Regions from separate parts of the Mesorhizobium sp. WSM4806 genome, predicted to be linked through region 3. Evidence: riboswitches for the same ligand, from Rfam matches in the RefSeq annotation. Region 3 holds a riboswitch; each other region holds the start of a gene.
The links. A riboswitch is a leader RNA that binds a small molecule or an ion and turns the genes downstream of it on or off. The one in region 3 is predicted to bind cobalamin.
Positions count from the first base shown of each region.

Region 1: linked by a shared signal. The riboswitch ahead of metE (5-methyltetrahydropteroyltriglutamate--homocysteine S-methyltransferase) and the one ahead of AC0L2M_RS04250 (CbtB domain-containing protein) in region 3 are both predicted to bind cobalamin.
Region 2: linked by a shared signal. The riboswitch ahead of AC0L2M_RS18030 (ATP-binding cassette domain-containing protein) and the one ahead of AC0L2M_RS04250 (CbtB domain-containing protein) in region 3 are both predicted to bind cobalamin.
Region 4: linked by a shared signal. The riboswitch ahead of AC0L2M_RS25850 (aromatic ring-hydroxylating oxygenase subunit alpha) and the one ahead of AC0L2M_RS04250 (CbtB domain-containing protein) in region 3 are both predicted to bind cobalamin.

Region 1 covers NZ_JBVVQZ010000025.1:42,859-47,836, forward strand. The annotation lists gene metE (5-methyltetrahydropteroyltriglutamate--homocysteine S-methyltransferase) at 662-3,007, opposite strand; cobalamin riboswitch at 3,123-3,321, opposite strand; gene AC0L2M_RS30140 (adenosine kinase) at 3,715-4,707, opposite strand; gene metK (methionine adenosyltransferase) at 4,816-4,978, opposite strand, start outside.
Region 2 covers NZ_JBVVQZ010000011.1:102,003-106,980, forward strand. The annotation lists gene AC0L2M_RS18020 (EAL domain-containing protein) at 1-1,683, opposite strand, end outside; partial or broken gene AC0L2M_RS18025 (iron ABC transporter permease) at 2,119-2,223, opposite strand; partial or broken gene AC0L2M_RS18030 (ATP-binding cassette domain-containing protein) at 2,510-2,959, opposite strand; cobalamin riboswitch at 3,048-3,248, opposite strand; gene AC0L2M_RS18035 (AraC family transcriptional regulator) at 3,514-4,344, shown strand; gene AC0L2M_RS18040 (bifunctional helix-turn-helix transcriptional regulator/GNAT family N-acetyltransferase) at 4,444-4,978, opposite strand, start outside.
Region 3 covers NZ_JBVVQZ010000002.1:337,659-342,636, reverse strand. The annotation lists gene AC0L2M_RS04260 (methyltransferase family protein) at 87-593, opposite strand; gene AC0L2M_RS04255 (heparan-alpha-glucosaminide N-acetyltransferase) at 590-1,582, opposite strand; cobalamin riboswitch at 2,011-2,219, shown strand; gene AC0L2M_RS04250 (CbtB domain-containing protein) at 2,257-2,436, shown strand; gene AC0L2M_RS04245 (CbtA family protein) at 2,466-3,230, shown strand; gene cobU (bifunctional adenosylcobinamide kinase/adenosylcobinamide-phosphate guanylyltransferase) at 3,253-3,750, shown strand; gene cobO (cob(I)yrinic acid a,c-diamide adenosyltransferase) at 3,752-4,366, shown strand; gene cbiB (adenosylcobinamide-phosphate synthase CbiB) at 4,552-4,978, opposite strand, start outside.
Region 4 covers NZ_JBVVQZ010000019.1:39,191-44,168, forward strand. The annotation lists gene AC0L2M_RS25825 (ABC transporter ATP-binding protein) at 1-541, shown strand, start outside; gene AC0L2M_RS25830 (DUF680 domain-containing protein) at 732-968, opposite strand; gene AC0L2M_RS25835 (DUF680 domain-containing protein) at 1,043-1,267, opposite strand; gene AC0L2M_RS25840 (DUF680 domain-containing protein) at 1,335-1,541, opposite strand; gene AC0L2M_RS25845 (hypothetical protein) at 1,929-2,051, shown strand; cobalamin riboswitch at 2,048-2,250, shown strand; gene AC0L2M_RS25850 (aromatic ring-hydroxylating oxygenase subunit alpha) at 2,364-3,611, shown strand; gene AC0L2M_RS25855 (FAD-binding oxidoreductase) at 3,635-4,750, shown strand; gene AC0L2M_RS25860 (FAD-binding oxidoreductase) at 4,760-4,978, opposite strand, start outside.

The sequences.
Region 1 (4,978 bases), on a different contig from region 3:
GAATAAGAGCATGAATCAGTGATGCCGGTCGGACGCGTATGCCGCCATACCACTAGAACATCAAGAGTCGTGCCAACTGGGTAGGAAGCGCCTCAGAAAAACTGTTCTGCACGTTATCAATGGCTTCACTGAAAGCGCGGCGACACGCCGGGCCGAACATCGCCGTGTCGCTAACTCGACAAACCCGACAGTAGGGCCAACCCAAGGTGCGTCGGTCTCCTTAGGTTGGCGCTGAGGTCCGGGTTCGTACGTCGGGCCGCGACCGGGACATCCATTGTCCAACCGAAGCTACGTCATCGAAGCGACGAGTCCGGCTGTAACGGACTCGACTGGATCGGCCGCTATCTCGATGGTGCCGGTGCTCAGGCGGCATCCTCAAGCGTTGGCCCTCGGTGAAGTGTCTGTTGGCCGCTGGCGCCTGTGAGAGGCTGCAGCTCATGGACAAAGCCGTCTTCCTTCATTTCGTGGCGAAATCATCCGTCCTTCGGACGACCAGAAGCGCTTCCAGATCCTGCCCGCCGCTGAGTCGTCGCGCGGACCTTCGGCTGGACGACAAGGGTGGGGGGCCTCGCACGCGTCTTCGAGCAGTGCGCGGCTTTTCGATGCCGTTCCTTCTGCCTTGAATTCGATCCGCGAATCCCGCTGGTCACATGTTTGCCGGTCACACTGGCCCAGCGACCTGCGCCCGCTCTTTCTCCCGCAGCGCGCATGCGGCAGCGACCATGTTCATGAGGGCAGGCCGGACCTCCTCCCATTTCCTTGTTTTGAGGCCACAATCCGGATTCACCCACAGTTGGCTGTCCGACAGTCGCGCGCGGGCAAGTTGGGCGAGATGTAAAATCTCGCCGACTTCCGGGACACGTGGTGAGTGAATGTCGTAGACGCCAGGACCGATGTCATTCGGATATTTGGACTTCGTGAAGGCGTCTAGCAGTTCCATTTTGGAGCGCGACGTCTCAATCGAAATTACGTCCGCGTCCAGTTCAGCGATCGAGTCGATGATCTCATTGAACTCAGAATAGCACATGTGGGTGTGAATTTGGGTCGCGTCCGCTACACCCGTTGAAGCGAGCCGGAAGCATTCGACAGCCCAGCCGAGATAATGTTTCCAGTCGGACTTCCGCAGGGGCAAGCCTTCGCGAAACGCGGCCTCATCGATCTGGATCACCCTTGCGCCAGCTCTTTCCAGGTCGGCCACTTCATCGCGGATGGCGAGCGCGATTTGGCGGCAGACCTCGGCGCGGGGTACGTCGTCGCGCACAAAAGACCAGTTAAGAATCGTCACTGGGCCTGTGAGCATGCCCTTTACCGGCTTTTTCGTCAGCGACTGGGCAAATTGCCACCAGAGGACCGTCATCGGATTGGGCCGCGATACGTCGCCGAAGATGATGGGAGGGCGCACGAGCCGGGAGCCGTAACTTTGCACCCAGCCATGCTGGGTGAAGGCGAGGCCGGACAGCTGCTCGCCGAAATGCTGCACCATGTCGTTTCGTTCGAACTCGCCGTGTACCAGCACGTCCAGCCCGATCTCCTCCTGCCAACGCACAGCCGCCTCAGTCTCCTTCTTCAGGAAGGCCTGGTAGTCGACATAGCTCAGCCGGCCCTTCGCGTGAGCGGAGCGCGCCCTGCGCACCCCGGGCGTCTGCGGGAAGGACCCGATGGTCGTCGTCGGGAACGGCGGCAGGCGGAGCGTGTCGGCCTGGACTCTCGAGCGCTTGGCAAATGCGCTCTTTCGTTGCTTCATGACGCCGTCAATGCTGCTAATTCGACCGTGGACGAGCGGATCATGGACCTTTGTAGACATTGCGCGCGCGGCGGCCGCCTCGGCAGAAGCTTTCAGTGCGCCTGCTACGGCCTCCCTGCCTTCGGATAAGGCTTGGGCCAGCACAAGCAGCTCTTCACTCTTCTGGGCGGCAAATGCCAGCCACGAACTGACATCCACATCGAGCGCGGTCTCCATCCGCAGGTCCATCGGCACATGAAGCATCGAGCAGGAAGGCGCAATCTCGACGCGATCCAGCGGCCAGCCGGCAACGATCGGCTTGATGCGGTCGAGAATGGCAGCCAGATTCGCGCGCCAGACGTTGCGGCCGTCGATCAAGCCAAGTGAGAGCACCAGATCCTTCGGTGCGAGCCGACCAACCGTCTCCAACTGCTCGGGAGCGCGCACGAGGTCGAGATGTAGGCCCGCCAGGCGCAGCGAAAGCGCGGTCTCCAGATTGTCTCCCAGCGGCCCGAAATAGGTCGCCAGCATAATTTTCAACTTGGGCGCGGCTTTCGACAGCTGGCCGTATGTGAATTCGAAGGCAGCTCGTTCGTTCGGGTTAAGATCGAGCACAAGCGCCGGCTCATCAATCTGCACCCAGTCCGCCCCCGAGAGCTCCAGCGTCCGCAGGAGTTGCTCGTAGACGGGCAGCAGCCGCGGTAGGAGCGCTATCGGATCGAAACCCTGGTCGGGAGACTTCGCCAGCTTGAGGAAGGTGACCGGTCCAAGGATGACCGGGCGTGTATGGATGCCAAGCTCTTTTGCCTCCAGAAAGTGATCGACTGGGTTCGTCGACGAGAGGGCGAATGTCTGATCCTGGCTCAGCTCCGGCACGATGTAGTGGTAGTTAGTGTCGAACCATTTGGTCATTTCCATCGCGGTTACGCGCTGCCCCTGAACCGCATGCCCGTGACTGGCGTGTCCACAACCCGCAGTATCGCCTTGCGTCCCGCGCGCCATCGCGAAGTAGATGTCGAGCGGGACCTCGCCGCCCGTCCAGCCGTAACGAGCTGGCACGGCGCCGACCATTGCTGCGGTGTCGAGCACATGGTCATACAGTGAGAAGTCGTTCGACGGGATTTTCGACACGCCGCGATCATGCTGCTCGCTCCAGCTGGCGGCACGGAGTGCCTTCGCCGTCGCGAGAAGGTTGGCAGCAGAAGATTTTCCGGACCAGTAGCTTTCGAGCGCGAATTTCAGTTCTCGCCGGCGACCGACACGCGGCATGCCAAGCGTTGCTATGGGAACTTGCTGGGAGACATTCATTCCATACCCCGATGGTTGGGGCGGGGACAAGGAAGGCGCTAGCAGGCCGGCATGAACACCGAGCTGCCGCGGCCACCAGACACCCCGCCCGTGGACGTTGTTCACCGTGGCAGGTCTCCTGGCTCGCGGGTCACAGCCTCTGCCCCGTCTTCCCGGGGCAGGTCGCCCAGTGACATTGGTGGGTTGGCTCGCCGCTTACAGTTGCGGGGGCAGCGCCGGCATTGCACCGGTTTCCCTCTTAGCTCCGCTACGGCAACACCTTGCGGAGAACCACGACATGCGGACAATCGCAGCAGCTCGCATTGTTGTCAATAACGTATAAAGAAATGTTTATGTGTTTATGTGAACTGTTTACCTGCGGCGCGTTCCCAAGTCGCAGGTCGCCGTAGAGCTGAGCCTTCTGCGCCACTCTCCGGTCTGCGCAGGCTGTGCCTCGCCGCTCGGGCAATCTGCCATTTGTACGATTCCGTCCCAAAACGAACTTCGTCAAAAATGGCGCGTGTTGGCCATTCATGATCGGGCGGCAGTACTGGCCCGAAGTGCGACAAGTCCTGAGCCTCAACAACCAGAAATTTGGAGAAAAACCGCCATCCTTCTCGGACTGGTACGCGTTCGATTTACACGCGCTCGTCTGGACAGCCTGCACAACAGGAAGGTGGGCAACACGTGGCGGAAATGCCGCCCTACAGCGAACCCGCCTGTTCAGCCTCGCGGCGCAAATTCTGCCGGGGTCTGGGGCCGATCTGCTGGATCACCAATCCGGCCGCCAGTGAGCCAAGGTCGCCGCAGGTCTGCAGGTCGCGGCCTTGCGTGTAGCCATGCAGGAAGCCGGCGGCATAGAGATCGCCGGCGCCTGTCGTGTCAACCAGTTCCTTGATCGCGGTCGCCTTGATCACCACGGTCTCGCCGCCGCGCACGATCACCGAGCCCTTTTCAGAACAGGTCACGGCGGCGATCCTGCAATCCGTGCGGATCTGCGCCAGTGCCTCGTCGAACGAGGCGGTCTGGTACAGCGACTTGATCTCGTGGCTGTTGGCAAACACGATGTCGACGGTGCCCGAGCGCATCAGCTCCAGAAACTCCTCGCGGTAGCGGTCGACGCAGAACGAATCCGACAATGTCATCGACACTTCGCGCCCGGCTGCGTGGGCGAGCTTCGCCGTCTGCCGGAACGCTTCCTTGGCGCGCGGCGGGTCCCACAGATAGCCCTCGAAATAGGTGACGGCGGCGCCCGACGCCTTGTCCGCCTCGACATCCTCCGGACCGAGCTCGACGCAAGCGCCGAGATAGGTGTTCATCGAGCGCTCGCCGTCCGGCGTGACGAAGATCATCGAGCGCGCCGTCGGCGGTTCGCCATCGAGCGGCCTGGTGTCGAAGGCCACGCCCTGGGCGTGCATGTCATGGGCGTAGATTTCGCCGAGCGTGTCGTTCGAGACCTTGCCGAAGAAGGCGGCGCGGCCGCCGAAGCTGGCGACGCCCGCCGCCGTGTTGCCGGCGCTGCCGCCGGAGGCTTCGATGGCCGGGCCCATGCGGCTGTAGAGCAGCTCGGCGCGCCTCGTGTCGATCAGGTTCATCGCGCCCTTGATGATGCCGTTCGTCTCAAGGAATGCCTCGTCGCACTGGGCGATGATGTCGACAATGGCATTACCGATACAAAGCACGTCATAGTCCAGCATCTATTCATATCTCCGCCAAAAACCCACCCTCTGCCGCGCCGGGCGCGGGCGGGTTTTTGCAGGTGTGGAATGGAGTTGCCGTATGCCGCTGCATCCAACATCGGCGCATCACGCTGCTGCCGGTCCTGCCTCACGCAGCAGGTCCTCAGCTCTGTCCGTCCTTTCCCACGTGAACTCCGGCTCTTCGCGGCCGAAGTGTCCGTATGTCGCGGTCTTGCGGTATATTGGGCGTAAGAGATCAAGCATCTTGATGATGCCTTTCGGTCGAAGA
Region 2 (4,978 bases), on a different contig from region 3:
ATCGACATTCGTCGGTTGATCGAACAGAACGACGACGAATTCGTCGCCACCAAGCCGCACGACCGTATCGGTCGCCCTTACGCGCTCGACGATACGGCCGGCTACGGTCTTCAACAGCTCGTCCCCGGCATTGTGGCCAAGCGTGTCATTGACGAGTTTGAAATTGTCCAGATCGATGAACACCACCGTCACCCAGCGATCGTATCGCTGCGCGTAGAGGATCGCCTGCGAAAGCCGGTCCTCGAGCAGAGCGCGATTGGGCAGTCCGGTCAGCACATCATGGTTGGCCATGAAGTGGATCCGATCTTCGGCCAGCTTGCGCTCGATGGCGATCCCGGCAATACGCGTCGTGAAATCGATGAGCCGGGTCTCGGCCGCGGTCGGCTCGCGCACGGTCATCGAGTACATGGCAAAGGCGCCCAGCACAGCGCCCTGGTGCGACAGGATCGGGGTCGACCAGCACGAACGGTAGCCATAGGCCGCCGCCAATTCGCAGTGATCGTGCCAAAGCGGGTCGTGCATGATGTCCGCGACAATGACTGGCTCGCGCCGGTAGGCAGCGGTTCCGCAGGATCCCATTTTGGGGCCGACGGCGATCCCGTCGATGGCGCTCGTATAGGCCTTTGCCAAGCTCGGCGCGGCGCCGTGCCGCAAGTGGCTGCCATCCTTGTCGAGCAACAGGACGGAACCGAATATCCCAGTCAACTGAGACTCGGCGAGGCGCATGAGGCAGTCGAGCACATCTTCGAGCGGGGCGCTCGTCGCGATCATTTCCAGTATCTGCGCCTGCCCGTCTCGAAGGGTGTCCGCTTGCTTGCGGGCGGTGATGTCGTGGGCGATGCCGACCAGACCGAAGATATCGTTTTGAACATTGCGCAACGGCACCTTCGTCGACGAAAACCATTTGCCGGCGCCTGACGCATCGACAACGAACTCTTCCTCATCGATCATCGGCTGTCCGCTGCGCAGCACGCCTTGCTCGATGGCGCGAAACTTCTGCGCAAGGTCGGGGGCATGAAGATCGGAATCGGTCAAACCGATCATGTCACTGGTTTTGGCCTTGCCGCTGTCGGAAGCAATGGCCCTGTTGGCGACGACGAAGCGGCTTTCGGTGTCCTTCACCCACAGGTAGTCGGGCACCCAGTCGATCAGCGTTTGCAGCGAGATGCGCTCGTCGACGATCAGGCGATTGGCGGTGAGTTCCGTTATGTCCTCATGCGTGGCCACCCATCCGCCGTCAGGCATCGGCTGATGGCAGATCTGAATTGTCCGGCCGTCGGTGAGATTGGCGGTCCAGTTTCTCAGGGTCGTGCCCGAATTGACCGCTCGGGCGAATGCGAGATAAGCGTCGCTGGCCATCGCGGATGTCCCGGCAGCGATGCGGCGTTCGACGATTTCGCCCAGCGTCCGGCCGGGGCGCAAATGCTCGGGTGCAATGCGGTAAATTTCCGCATAGCGGCGGTTGCACAGGATCAGCCGTTCAGCGGCGTCGAAAAAGCAGATGCCTTGCGAGATGTTGTCGATCGCCGTCTCGAATCGCAGCGCCTGTTGCTCGAGTGTTGCGATCGTAGCCCTGAGTTCGCGCTCGAGCGTCTCGTACGAGGAGCCCGCCAGTTTCGCCAGCGTGGCAAGCTCGGTCGATTCGGGCGCCTGGGCGGCTTGCCTCGATGATTTCGTGACCAAACACAGTTCCTCCGGTTCGGCGCCTGGCGCAAAGCAAGGAAAGCTCGCTGCAAGCTAAGCGACCGCATAGTGGTCCAGATATACTAATGGCATGTGAACCGGGTCGATGCCGGGGCATGGCGCAGTTCTTGCCTTCTCCCCTTGTGGGAGAAGGTGGATCGGCGCGCAGCGCCGAGACGGTTGAGGGTGCTGGCCGGAGCGCTGTCGGTTCCAAGCTGGAGCACCCCTCATCCGGCCGCTTCGCGGCCACCTTCTCCCACAAGGGGGCCCACAAGGGGAGAAGGTGGAGCCAATCTCGTGCAGGCCCATCGCACATGATGGCCGATCCTGCCGGTGAAAATCTCGACGGGCGGTTCGGCGCGCTGCGCCGGTCCCAGAGGTCAGTCCAAAGACTCGGCATTGTGCCAGAAGCCGGCAAGTGTGCATGGCAGCCCATCATGAACGATTGCGAATGAGCATGGTGACCACGAAGAAAGCGCCGACCGAACTGGTGATGATGCCGATCGGCAGTTCCTGCGGCGGCAGCAGCGTGCGCGCCAGTCGGATGGCGCAGCCGAAGCACGTCGACGCCGAAAATCTCGCGGATCAACTGCTTGGTCAGCGCCTCGCGCGGACCGGCGAGTGCCTGCAGCCGGGCCTCGTTCATCACCGCGACCCTGGTGGCAAATGGCGTGACCAGCGACAGATCATGCAGCACCGCCACGACGGTCATGCCAAGCTGCGATACGAGTTCGAGAAGTTCGCTGCGGGCGCGCGGATCGAGATGATTGGTCGGTTCATCGAGGAACAGGATTTTCGGCTCCTGGGCGATGGCGCGCGCCAACTGGGCGCGTTGCCGCTCACCACCCGACAGCGAGCCGATCGTGCGGCCGAGCAGCGGCAGCAGGCCAGTTCTGCGAAGCGCTTCGACGACGACGTCGCGTTGCTCGCTCCTGCGTCGCCAGCCGGCATGCGGGACCCGCCCAAGTCCGACGTAGTCGATCACGGCAAGCCGCGGATCGGGCTGATCGGTCTGGCCGACGACCGCCATGTGCAGCGTCCGCTCGGCGGCCGGAAATGTCTCCAGCCGGCGTCCGGAAAATCTCACACCTCCCGCGCTCGGACGCAGCGTGCCGCATAGCATGCGCAGCAGCGTCGTCTTGCCGGCGCCGTTGGGACCGATGATGGCGAGGCGGTCTCCCGCCGCGACGGAAAGGCTGACCGCACTGACCAGGCGCTGGCCATTCGCCGTGGCGCTCAGTTCACGCGCTTCAAGAAGAGGCTGGCAGGCATCCAACTTACCGTCACTTTCTCAAATGGCGACGGAAGGAAGCTGGACCGGCCGACAAGACCGATGTCCACGTCTCCTCCCGGCACACCCCGTCCGGTCAACTCGTGCGATGGCAGGTCTCCTGGCTCGCGGGTCCTTGCGCCATCCTGCCTTCCCAGCCTTGGCCAGTGGCATTTCGGATTTTGCTCGCCGCTTACAGTTGCGGGGGCAGCCACGGCCTCGATCCGAAGATCTCACCGTGTTCCCTTTTCACCCCTCGCCTTTCGGCTTGGGGACCATCAGTCAGCCACCCTAGTTTTCCGCCAATCCCAGCGCAATAAATTTCCGGGTTCCGGAGTGCCCCGCGAGCAATGGTCTTGTCAGAACGAGCATACCGAATCTCGTAATGTAATAACGTTACTACTTAAAAGACAACGCCTGCGCCTGTCAACCCCTTCGCCCAACGCTTTCGGCTTGCCGATCACCGTCGCATTGCGCGGTGCGCAATTTCGATCAAACTGCCTCCACCAGTAAGCGATACCATGACCTGGCCAATGCGCAGTCCCACAGCGAGGAGCCATATGAACCCGACCGAGAAAGCGCTGTGGTTCGTCGAAAGCCATCTGCCGGAGGCCATCTCGCTCGACGATGTCGCCAACAGCAGCGGCGTGTCGCGCTTTCACGTGACGCGGGCTTTCGGTGCGGCGACCGGACGTTCGGTGATGGGCTACCTGCGTTCTCGCCGCCTGACCGAGGCGGCGCGCAGGCTCGCCGCCGGCGCACCGGACATCCTCTCGGTCGCGCTCGACGCCGGCTATGCCTCGCATGAGGCTTTCACCCGTGCCTTCCGCGACCAGTTCGGCACCACGCCGGAACTGGTGCGCGCGCAAGGCTCGCTCAAAAACCTCGATCTCGTGGAGCCGATCCTGATGGACCAGTCCTTCCTCACCAATCTCGAGCCGCCGCGTTTCGAAACCAGCCGGCCGTTCCTCATCGCCGGTCTCGGCGAGCGCTACAGCTGCGAAACCAGCGCCGGCATCCCGATGCAGTGGCAGCGGTTCGGCCCCTATATCGGCAACATTCCAGGCGAGGTCGGCGACGTCGCCTATGGCGTCTGCGTCAACGGCGACGATGCAGGCAATTTCGACTATATCGCCGGCGTCGAGGTGTCCGATTTTTCGGACCTGCCGAAGGAGTTTTCGCGCGTACGCGTGCCGATGCAGAAATACGCCGTGTTCGCCCATCGTGGCCACATCTCGACCATCCGCCGCACGGTCAACACGATCTGGAACAAATGGCTGCCGGCCTCCGGGCACAAGATTGCCGACGCGCCCGAATTCGAGCGCTACGGCCCCGAATTCGATCCGCGCAGCGGCAATGGCGGGCTGGAAGTCTGGATACCGGTCGGGTGAGGAAGGGCCAGTTTTCAACTTGTGTTGGAGACTAGTGTCGAGGCGCTCCGCCTTATCTTGCCTACTCCCCTTGTCCCACAAGGGGAGTAGGGAAAGACGCTACAACTCCAGGTTCCAGTTCTGGCCGACCAGATCCTTGCCGAAGGCGTGGTGGCGTTCCTGATTGGCCAGCTTGAACCCGGCCGCCTCGTAGATGCGGCGCGCTGAGGTGAGCACGTCGTTGGTCCACAGCGTCAACGTCTTGTAGCCCTTGGCACGGGCAAAGCGGATGCATTCCTCGACCAGCCGCCTGCCGATGCCGAGACCGCGCGCCGAGGGTTCGACGTAGAGCAGGCGCAGCTTCGCCACCGCGTCCGACTGGCGCACGACGAAGACCGAGCCGACGACTTCCCCTTCCCGCTCGGCGATCCAGCTGCGTTCCCATTTCGGATCGTAGGATTTGGCGAAAGCGCCGAGGATTTCGGCGACCAGCGCCTCATAAGTTTCGTCCCAGCCATATTCCTGCGCGTAGAGCAGGCCCTGGCGATGGATGATCCAGCCGATGTCGCCGACCTGCAAGGACCGCAGCATGTAAAGGACCTTGGGCTCTGCACTCTCGCCCAGTAGGTGCTGCACCGTCTGCATCGCCTTGACC
Region 3 (4,978 bases):
AATTCTACTCTGGCGGCCAGCCAGCGTGGCTTTCTGCGCTTCCGATGCTCACCTACTCAAATGTACGCTCCGCTCCGGTTGCCGCCTCAAATCCAGCGGCGCACCCTTTTTGCGTAATCCCGGTATTTCTTGCCGAATTTCGTTGCCAGAACTTTTTCCTCGCCCTCGATCGCCATTTTCTGCGTTGCGAAGGCGGCGATAATCGCCAGCGGCAGGAACCATACGTTCCCCGAGATAAGGGCAACGCCGATCATCAGCAGCGTGTTGGCCAGATAGATCGGATTGCGGCTGACGGCGAAGGGGCCCGATGTAACCAGATGGTCCGGCACGGCGTTCGGGTGGAGCGTCGTCTTTGCCCGGATCATGATGCGGATCGCCGTGAACCAGAGTGCGACGACGCCGAACAATGCCACCCAGCCGGCCGCGAACAGGATATCGCCCAAAAGGCCGCCGATCCATGGCAGCGGATAAAGCAAGCCAAGCGCGATGCTGACGGCGATGGCCGCGACATAGATCAGCGGCGGCCACGGTATAAACCCCGGTTTTTGCTGTCCCGGTTTCTGTTGGCCCGGTTTCTGCTGATGGTCGGTCATTGTGCTCCTCCCTCCATCAAAGTGCCGTCGGCCTTGGCAGTGCAGGCGCCGGCGAGTTCGTCGAGATGCGCCTTCCATTCAGCAGCCTGGTCGTTGCGGTAGAGCCGATCAAGCGTGGCCTCGCCCTCGAGCGTATCGAGCATGCAGACACAATAGCTGCTGCAGAACTCCGTGTCGCGCGATTGCTCGCACGATGCCTGGCATTCTTTTAGGAAGGTGACCTGCCTGGTTTCGACGGCTGCCGGCATGACTTGCGAAGTCAGCCAGACCGAGCCGATCAGCACCGGCTGGTGGATCAGATAGAAGGCGAGGCTGTGCCGGCCGATAAAGACCAGCGGATTAGTCCAGCGGCCGGGCGTTAGGCCCGCCAGCCGCGTCAGCATGCCGGAGGCGAAGGCAAGCTTTGCCGCTGCGATGCCGGCAAGCACAGCGCCGAACCATGGAAACAGCGGGACATAATCGTTGGAGCGCGGGTTGGTTGCCGACAGGCCGACCCACCACAGGGCCGGATGATCGAAGATCTCGGACCTGAGGTAGAGCGGCGCGGTGATGACGAAAGCTGCGACAACCAGCGTCAGCAGCGCCGGCAGCCGCAGAAACGCCAGGCCGAGCAGGCTGGCGAGCGCGATCTCGTGCAGGATGCCGAAGAAGATGAAACTGTCGGGTGTGGCAAGCCTGGTGGCGGCCGATATGGCGAGCGCCGCCCCGCCGACCATGGCGAAGCGTTTCCAGAAGCCGTTCCAGCGGATTTGCTTGCCATGGGCGAGGAACAGGCTGACGCCGACCAGGAACAGGAAGGTCGAAGCGATGCAGCGCGCGTAGAATTTCCACCAGCCAAAGGCGGTCAGGCCGGGATCGGTGTAGCCGAAGAATTCGAGATCCCAGGTGAGATGGTAGCTCGCCATGGCAAGCAAAGCGATGCCGCGGGCGACGTCGATGGCGATGATGCGCCTGGATCGGTCCTGAACGGCCGGCGTAGGAATGGTCATGGTCTCGCAATTCTGATTCAGTGCTGCAAGACGACTATCATGGTTGCCCCGGACAAAAGAAGACAGGGCCCATTGATGCCCAGGGCTTAGGCTAAAGCGCCGTATGCCGCTCGCAGCCAGTGGTCGAGGCCGGCGCCGCCCCTCATTGCCCTGCCGGGCATTTCTCCCCGTGAACGGGGCGAAAGAAGCTGGCCGCAACGCCGGCGCCCTTCTTGCAACGCTGGTGATTGGCGAAACCATCGATGACAGCGCCCCCTCTCCCCGTTCTACGGGGAGAGGATGCCGGCAGGCAGGTGAGCGGCAGCGCGGACGATCGGCTTTCAACCTGTCAAGATCGCGGCGTCGAGGAACCAAGCTGGTCTGCCGGCACGGCGCATTCGCGCTGCTAGCTGGCGGAATTTGGTTTGCCGGGCGCGGCGATTCTGCCTATAGTCGCAGCCGTCGTCGGTTCCGTTTTGGAACCAAGAGGGAATGCGGTAGGGGCAAATTCGCCCGATGCCGTGGCTGCCCCCGCAACTGTGTGCGGTAGTCCTCTCCATATGCCACTGAAGATTTTCTTCGGGAAGAGCTTCTTCGGGAAGGTGGGGAAGGGCGCTGATCCGCGAGCCAGGAGACCTGCCGGCGACAGGAGAACTGACTTCTATGCCCTCGGGTGGAGGGCGAAAGGACAAGACATGAATACCGCTTCCGTCTCGCTCGGCGCTTCCGTCTCCTCGCAGTCGCGCTTTGTGCAGTTGGCGCTTGCTGCATTTCTCGGCGTTTTCGTCATGGGCTTTGTCGGCTTCTCGCATATCGATGCGGTCCACAATGCCGCTCACGACTATCGCCATTCGATGGGCTTTCCATGCCACTGACGGGGGGCCACTGACGAGGGGCTGACACCATGACACTGTTTCGCAACGTCGTGTTCATCGCGGCGATCGCAGGGCTAGTGGCCGGCGTCGTTCTGGCCTGCATGCAGGCCTACGCCACCGTGCCACTCATCCTCAAGGCAGAAGTCTACGAACAGGCCGGCGGTGGTCACACGCATGACCATGGTTTGTCGCCGGCCGCAGCAGGCAGCAATGCCATGAGCAGCGCCGTGCCGGCTGAAGCAGCCACCGCGGAAGAGGAAGGCTGGGCGCCGGCCGATGGCTTCGAGCGCTTCGCTTTCAACGTCGTTGCCAACGTCGTCACCGGCATCGGCTTTGCGCTGATCCTGGTCGCCGCTTCGGAATTCGCCGGCGGCATCGGCAATTGGCGACAGGGCCTGTTCTGGGGCCTTGCCGGCTTCGCGGTGTTCACGCTGGCCCCGAACCTCGGCCTGCCGCCCGAACTGCCGGCGATGCCGGCGGCCGATTTCGCCCAGCGCCAGATCTGGTGGACGGCGACCGTGGTGGCGACGGCTGCCGGTCTCGGGCTGCTCGCCTTTCGCAAATCGCTGCCGCTGGCCCTTCTTGCCGTAGCGTTGATCGTCGCGCCGCATATTGTCGGCGCGCCGCAGCCCGAAAGTTTCGAATCGCCGATCCCGGAAGGCCTGCACCACCAGTTCGTGGTGGCGGTGACGCTGACCAATCTGGTGTTCTGGCTGGTGCTCGGCGCTGTCGTCGGCGTGGTGCGCGGCCGCTTGACCGGCGCCGCAACCGGCCTGCGCGACAGCCTTGCCTGATCGCGCTGCTCCAGGCAGCAAGCTGACCCTGGTCGTCGGCGGTGCACGCTCGGGCAAGAGCGCGCATGCCGAAAGCCTGGTGACGGCCTGTCCAGCGCCGTGGACCTACATCGCCACGGCGCAAGCCTATGACGACGAGATGCACGAACGCATCGCGCTGCACCGAGCGCGGCGTTGCGACGGTTGGACGACGATCGATGCGCCGCTCGATCTCGTCGGCGCGATCGGGGCGCTGCCTGACGGCCGGCCTGTCCTGATCGACTGCCTGACGCTGTGGCTGTCCAACCATATGCTGGCCGAACGCGACATTGAGGCCGAATGCCGAGGGCTGGCGGATGTGCTGTCGCGGCCGCGCGGGCCGTGGTTCGTGGTTTCCAACGAGGTCGGCCAGGGCATCGTGCCTGACAATGCGCTTGCCCGCCGGTTTCGCGATGCCGCCGGCCGGCTCAACCAGCAGGTCGCCGCCGTCGCCGGCACGGTGCTGCTGATGGTGACGGGACTGCCGCTCAAGGTGAAGTGATATGACCGATATCGATGACAGGGACGAGCAACGCCACCGCGCCAAGATGGCCAAGCGCAAGGCGGTGCAGGACGCCGAGGTCGCGGCCAAGACGGTCGAGAAGGGACTGCTGATCGTCAACACCGGGCCCGGCAAGGGCAAGACCACTGCCGCCTTCGGGCTGGCGCTGAGGATGCTCGGCTACGGCAGGCGCGTCGGCGTCGTCCAGTTCATCAAGGGCAAATGGCATACCGGCGAGAAGGACGCCTTTGCCGCTTTCGGCGACCGGGTCGTCTGGCACACGATGGGCGAGGGTTTTACCTGGGAAACGCAGGATTTGAAGCGCGACATCGCCGCCGCCGAGGCTGCCTGGGCCAAGGTGCTCGAGCTAATGGCCGATCCATCGATTAGCCTTCTGGTGCTCGACGAGTTGAACATCGCGCTGCGCTACGACTATCTCGATCTCGACACGGTGGTGGCGGCGCTGAAGGGCCGGCGCGAAAACCTGCATATCGTCGTCACCGGCCGCAACGCCAAGCCGGCGCTGGTCGAGGCGGCCGATTTGGTCACCGAGATGGGAGTTACGAAGCATCACTTTTCCGCCGGCGTGAAAGCGCAGCAAGGCATAGAGTTTTGAGGTTTCGTTCGCCTCTTCTTCCTTCTCCCCTTGTGGGAGAAGGTGGCCTCTCGCGAAGCGAGGTCGGATGAGGGGTGTTCTAGCTTGGCACCGACAGCACTCCGTCCAACACCCCAACCGTCTCGGCGCTGCGCGCCGATCCACCTTCTCCCACAAGGGGAGAAGGAAAGGCCGCACAGTGGACGTCACGCAACGATGACGATCACCGACAGCAAGCCGAACAGTCCCATCAGCAGAAAGTCGGCAACCTGATAGAGTCTTAGCGCTCGTCTGATGTCCACGCTCTCGACATCGCGGCGGCCGCCTTCGCCCATGAACGCGTCGTCGACCATGACGCCGTCGTAGGAGCGCGGCCCGGCCAGCGCCAGGCCGAGCGCGCCGGCCATCGCCGCCTCAGGCCAGCCGGCATTGGGCGAGCGGTGCTTTTTCGCGTCGCGCCGCACGGTGCGCCAGGCGTTGCCGGCATCGGCGTCTTTGACGAGGAAGGCGGCCAGCACGATAAGCAGTGCGGTCAGCCGCGACGCCGGCAGGTTGATCAGATCGTCGAAGCGCGCCGCCGCCCGGCCGAAAGCCTCATGGCGCGGCGTGCGGTGGCCGATCATCGAATCGGCG
Region 4 (4,978 bases), on a different contig from region 3:
CACCCACGACCAGGTCGAGGCGATGACGCTGGCCGACCGCATCGTGGTGCTCAAGGAGGGCCATATCGAGCAGGTCGGCACGCCGATGGAGCTCTACAAGAGACCCGGCAATCTGTTCGTCGCCCAGTTCATCGGCTCGCCGGCCATGAACATCCTGCCGGCGACGATCGACAAATCAGGCGACCCGACCATCGTCAGTCATGTCGGCGGGCGCAAGGCGACGGTGCCGATCGCCACGCCGGCGTCGGTGAAGGGCGCTTCGGTGAGCTTCGGCGTGCGGCCGGAAGATCTGACGATCGCCACCGGTGCGGATTATCTTTTCGAGGGAACGGTGGATTATGTCGAGCAACTCGGCGAGGTCCAGCTCGTCTATGTCGACATCGGCCGCGCCGACCTGCCGCTGGTCACCAAGCTGCCAGGCAATGTCGGGGTCAAGCGCGGCGCTGCGCTGCGGTTGAATGCCGATGCCGGCGACCTGCATATTTTCGATGCCGACGGACATTCATTCACGCTCCACAAAGCGGAAGCAAAGGCAGCCTGAGAGCAGCAGCCGAACTGATGGATGTTTGGTGACCCAAAAACGAGAGCGGCGGGCAAAGCCGCCACTCTTGTGCGTTCCGGTCGCTGTTAGAGCGACGTGCGTCCAAGTGGACGCACAAAGGTACGCTCCAACACTTTAACCCTGCGCATCGTGCTTTCCGAAAATCGGAACCGATTTTCGGGCCGATGCGCTAGCGGCCGAACAGGTTCCGGTCGCTGCCCTGCGGGGCGGACTTCTGTACGTCGCCCGATGAGTTGAGCAGCTTGTAGACCGGCGAGCCGGTATTGCGTACCGAAGAAGTCTGCGTGTTGTCGACGTTGATGGTCGCCTGCTTGTTGATGTCGGTTCTGCCAAAGTTGTCGCTACCGGCAAAAGCGCCGCCCGCAGCAATCAAAAGCGCGGCGGCGGTAAGAACGATCTTCTTCATTTTCAAAATTCCTGGATTTTCTTGGTTCCGCCAGCCCGGCGGGCAAATGCCGCCGCCGCTGTTGGAACGAACTGTTAGTTGTTGCCGAACAGGTTACGGTCGCTGCCGTTGACGGGTTTCTCGTCAGCCGGAACCGGATTCTGCGCCGAAGCCGAATTCCGAAACGAAGCCGTGTACGAGTTGCTGTCGACCGCAGCGGCCGGCTGGTTGGCGCCGTTCGATCCAAAGTTGTCGCTGCCGGCAAAAGCGCTGCCGGAGATGGCCACAATGGCGGCGGTGGCAAGAATGAGCTTCTTCATTTCAAATACTCCTGAGTTCCTCAGATCCCGAGCGGCGGACCGCCACTTTGCTGTTTGGGACCAGCTGTTAATTGTTGCCGAAAAGGTTGCGGTTGGCGCCCTGGCCAACGGGCTGCTTTTCAGCGTGAGCCGGCGTCTGGACAGAGGCCGTATACGAGCTGTCGACCGCGACGGCCGGCTGGTTGGCGGCGTTGGACCCATAATGGTCGCTGCCGGCAAAGGCGCTGCCGGTGATGGCCAGAGCGGCGACGGCAGCAAGAGCGATCTTTTTCATTTTAGTACTCCAGTATCTTGGTCTTCAGTCCGTCTAGCGGCGTGTCTTGGGAGGATGCGCGCGTCGTTCGGATAGCCCCGATGTGGGAAGGCCATTCGGCGGATTCCAATCACGAAGTTGTTCCGTGTGGAACAAGAATCTACACCTTGAAATTGTACCAGAGGCATCTACCACTATGGTTTTATGGTTCGTTTCAATATCTTATGCCAAATTTGCCGTTCGACGATTTGACGGATTGGCGGATCTGCGTTCACTGCGTGCTGCACGCATTGTCAACAGAAACGAACCGTTCGGTTCGATTTTAGAAGCGGCTAATAGTCACTTTTGTAAACTGTTAACCTTCCTGGTCTCCGCCGCGGGTCGGTTTCGATGTCACGGCAGCCGACAATGGCCGCCGACAAAGCGGGTTTCAGCCCTGCAGATAAAAACCTGCAGGTTTCGCCGGCGGTGTCGCGCCGCATGGATACGATGTCGCTTTCATGCCGGCAGTCAGCCGGCCGGCATGATTAGATCACGCCATCTCAGGTGCCGCTTGGTGACGACGAAGCGGAGAATTGGGAAGCCGGTCAGAACCCGGCGCTGCCCCCGCAACGGTGGTGGAGTTCAAGTCGCAACGGGAGACCACTGGGCCACAAGCCTGGGAAGGTGTCGCGACGAGTCCGCAAGGACACTCCAGAGCCCGGAAACCAGCCCGAGATTTTCAGACTCGACTGATCGCGGTGGGCGGTCAAGAGGTGGATGATGCACGTCCGGCCCTGTCGCCGGCGTGCAAACGGTCCTCCCTCCATCACCACCAGTTCAGTCCTTACACGAGGACAGGACATGGACGCGCGCAACGACATGCTGAGGCTCTTGCACGGCCGCAGGCAAGGCTATTCGCTCGAGCAGCCCTTCTACACCGATCCAGATTTCTTCAAGCTCGACATGGAGCTGATCTGGTATCGCGACTGGCTGTTCATCGGCCACGATTGCGAGTTGCCGAAATCTGGCAGCTATATCACCGCCCAGATCGGCGACTATCCGGTCGTGCTGGTCCGCGACCAGCAAGGCAAGATCAATGCCTTCCACAATTCCTGCCGGCATCGCGGCAGCCGTGTCTGCAATGCCGACAAGGGCACTGCGGCGAAGCTGGTCTGCCCCTATCACCAGTGGACCTACGAGCTGGACGGCCGGCTGTTGTTTGCTCGCCAGATGGCAGACGGCTTCGACAAGAGCCAGTTCAGCCTGAAGCCGGTGGCTTGCGAAAGCGTTGGCGGCTACATCTTTATCTGCCTGGCCAACGAGCCGGCCGACTTCGCGCCGATGCGCGCCATGATCGAGCCTTACCTCCTGCCGCACCGGCTGCGCGAGGCAAAAATCGCCTTCGAATCGACCATCGTCGAGAAGGGCAACTGGAAGCTCGTCTGGGAGAACAACCGCGAGTGCTACCATTGCGCCGGCAACCATCCGGAACTCTGCAAGACATTCCCGGAAGCGCCGACCGTCACCGGCGTGCAGGGCGCCGACAGCGATCCAGAGATGCTCGCGCACTGGGCGAAATGCGAGGCGGCGGGCTTGCCGAGCAAGTTCCGCATCGATCCGGCCGGGCAGTATCGCGCCACCCGCGCGCCGCTGCTGCGCGACGCCGTCAGCTACACGATGACGGGAAGACGCGCGGTGAAGAAGAACCTTTCCGACAGCGTTTCGACCGACCGTATCGGCTCGCTGCTGCTCTATCACTATCCGACGAGTTGGAACCATATCCTCGGCGATCATGCCGTCACCTTCCGCGTGCTGCCGATCAGTGCCACGGAAACGGCCGTCACCACCAAATGGCTTGTCCACAAGGACGCGGTCGAAGGCGTCGATTACGACCTCGCCGAACTCACCCATGTCTGGACCGAGACCAACGACCAGGACCGTCGCATTGTCGAGGAAAACGCCTTCGGCATCCTGTCGCCGGCCTATGAGCCCGGCCCCTATTCGGAACTGCATGAGGGCGGCGTCATCCAGTTCGTCGAATGGTACGCCTCCTTCATCGGGCCGCGCCTTGCCGAGGCCGGGCGGCCGGCGCTGCGCAGCGTCGCCTGAACGAGGTCAAGGGGATGAATGCGATGACGGACCTTGGCCTCTACCGCCATCTCGACGAGATGGCGCCCTGGAACGACAGGCTCCAGGTGCTGGAAGTCATCGGCGTCAGCGACGAGGCGCCTGACGTGAAGACCTTCACCTTCCGCTCTGACAACCAGACCTGGTTCCGCTACAGACCGGGGCAGTTCGTGACGCTGGAACTGCCGACCACCGAGGGCCCGATGATGCGGACCTATACGCTGTCGTCCTCGCCGTCGAGGCCGTTCTCGATCGCGGTGACGGTGAAAGCGCAGGCCGGCAGCCTCGGCACCCGCTGGATGTTCGACAATCTGAAGCCCGGCGTTCACGTGAAGGCCTATGGGCCGGCGGGCGACTTTTCGCTGCACAGCCATCCAGCGGCCAAGTATCTGTTCATTTCGGCCGGCTCAGGCGTGACGCCGATGATGTCGATGCTGCGCTGGCTGAACGACTGCGCGCCATGGACAGATGTCGGCTTCGTCAACTGCGCGCGAAAGCCCGAGGAGATCATCTTCCGCAAGGAGCTCGAGCTGCTCGGCAGCCGCATGCCGGGCCTGACGCTCGGCTTCATGATCGAGGAGCGGTCCAGCCGTGAGGGCTGGTTCGGCCATATGGGCCGGATCGACGCGATACGGCTGCCGCTGCTGGCGCCCGATTTTCGCGAGCGCGAAATTTTCTGCTGCGGCCCCGACCCGTTCATGCGCGCCGTGCGGCAGATGCTAGAGGCGGCCGGCTTCGACATGGCCAACTACCATCAGGAGAGCTTTGCGGCCCCGGCGGTGGAGGAAATACCGGCTCCGTTCGGTTCGCCGGCAGAGGGTGGGCCGGCAGAGGGCGGGATCGAAGTACCTGCCGAGGCCGCAACGCCGATCCGCTTTTCGGTTTCGGATATTGACGCCGACTGCGTTGCCGGCCAGACCGTGCTGCAGACGGCGCGCGCTTCGGGCGTACGAATTCCCGCAGCCTGCGAGTTCGGCCTGTGCGGAACCTGCAAGGTGAAAAAGGTCTCGGGCACAGTCGAGATGAGCCACAATGGCGGCATCCTCGATCACGAGATCGACGACGGCTTCATCCTTGCCTGCTGTTCGAAGCCGCTGACGGCGCTCGAGATCGACGCCTGACCGGGGAGCTTAAACCCCGTAGCGCTCGGTGCGGATGAGGCTTGCCGGAACGCCGGCATCGATCAGCGCCTGGGCGGCGGCCGACACGAAGGCATTCGAGCCGCAGACAAAGGCGAACCTTGGCGGTGCGGGCAGCCGCAGCATCGATTGCTCCATCATCGCAACGTCGATCCGCCGCGAATAGTCTGACGGGCGCCGGGCGGCCTCGCGGGTCAGCGCCAACACCAG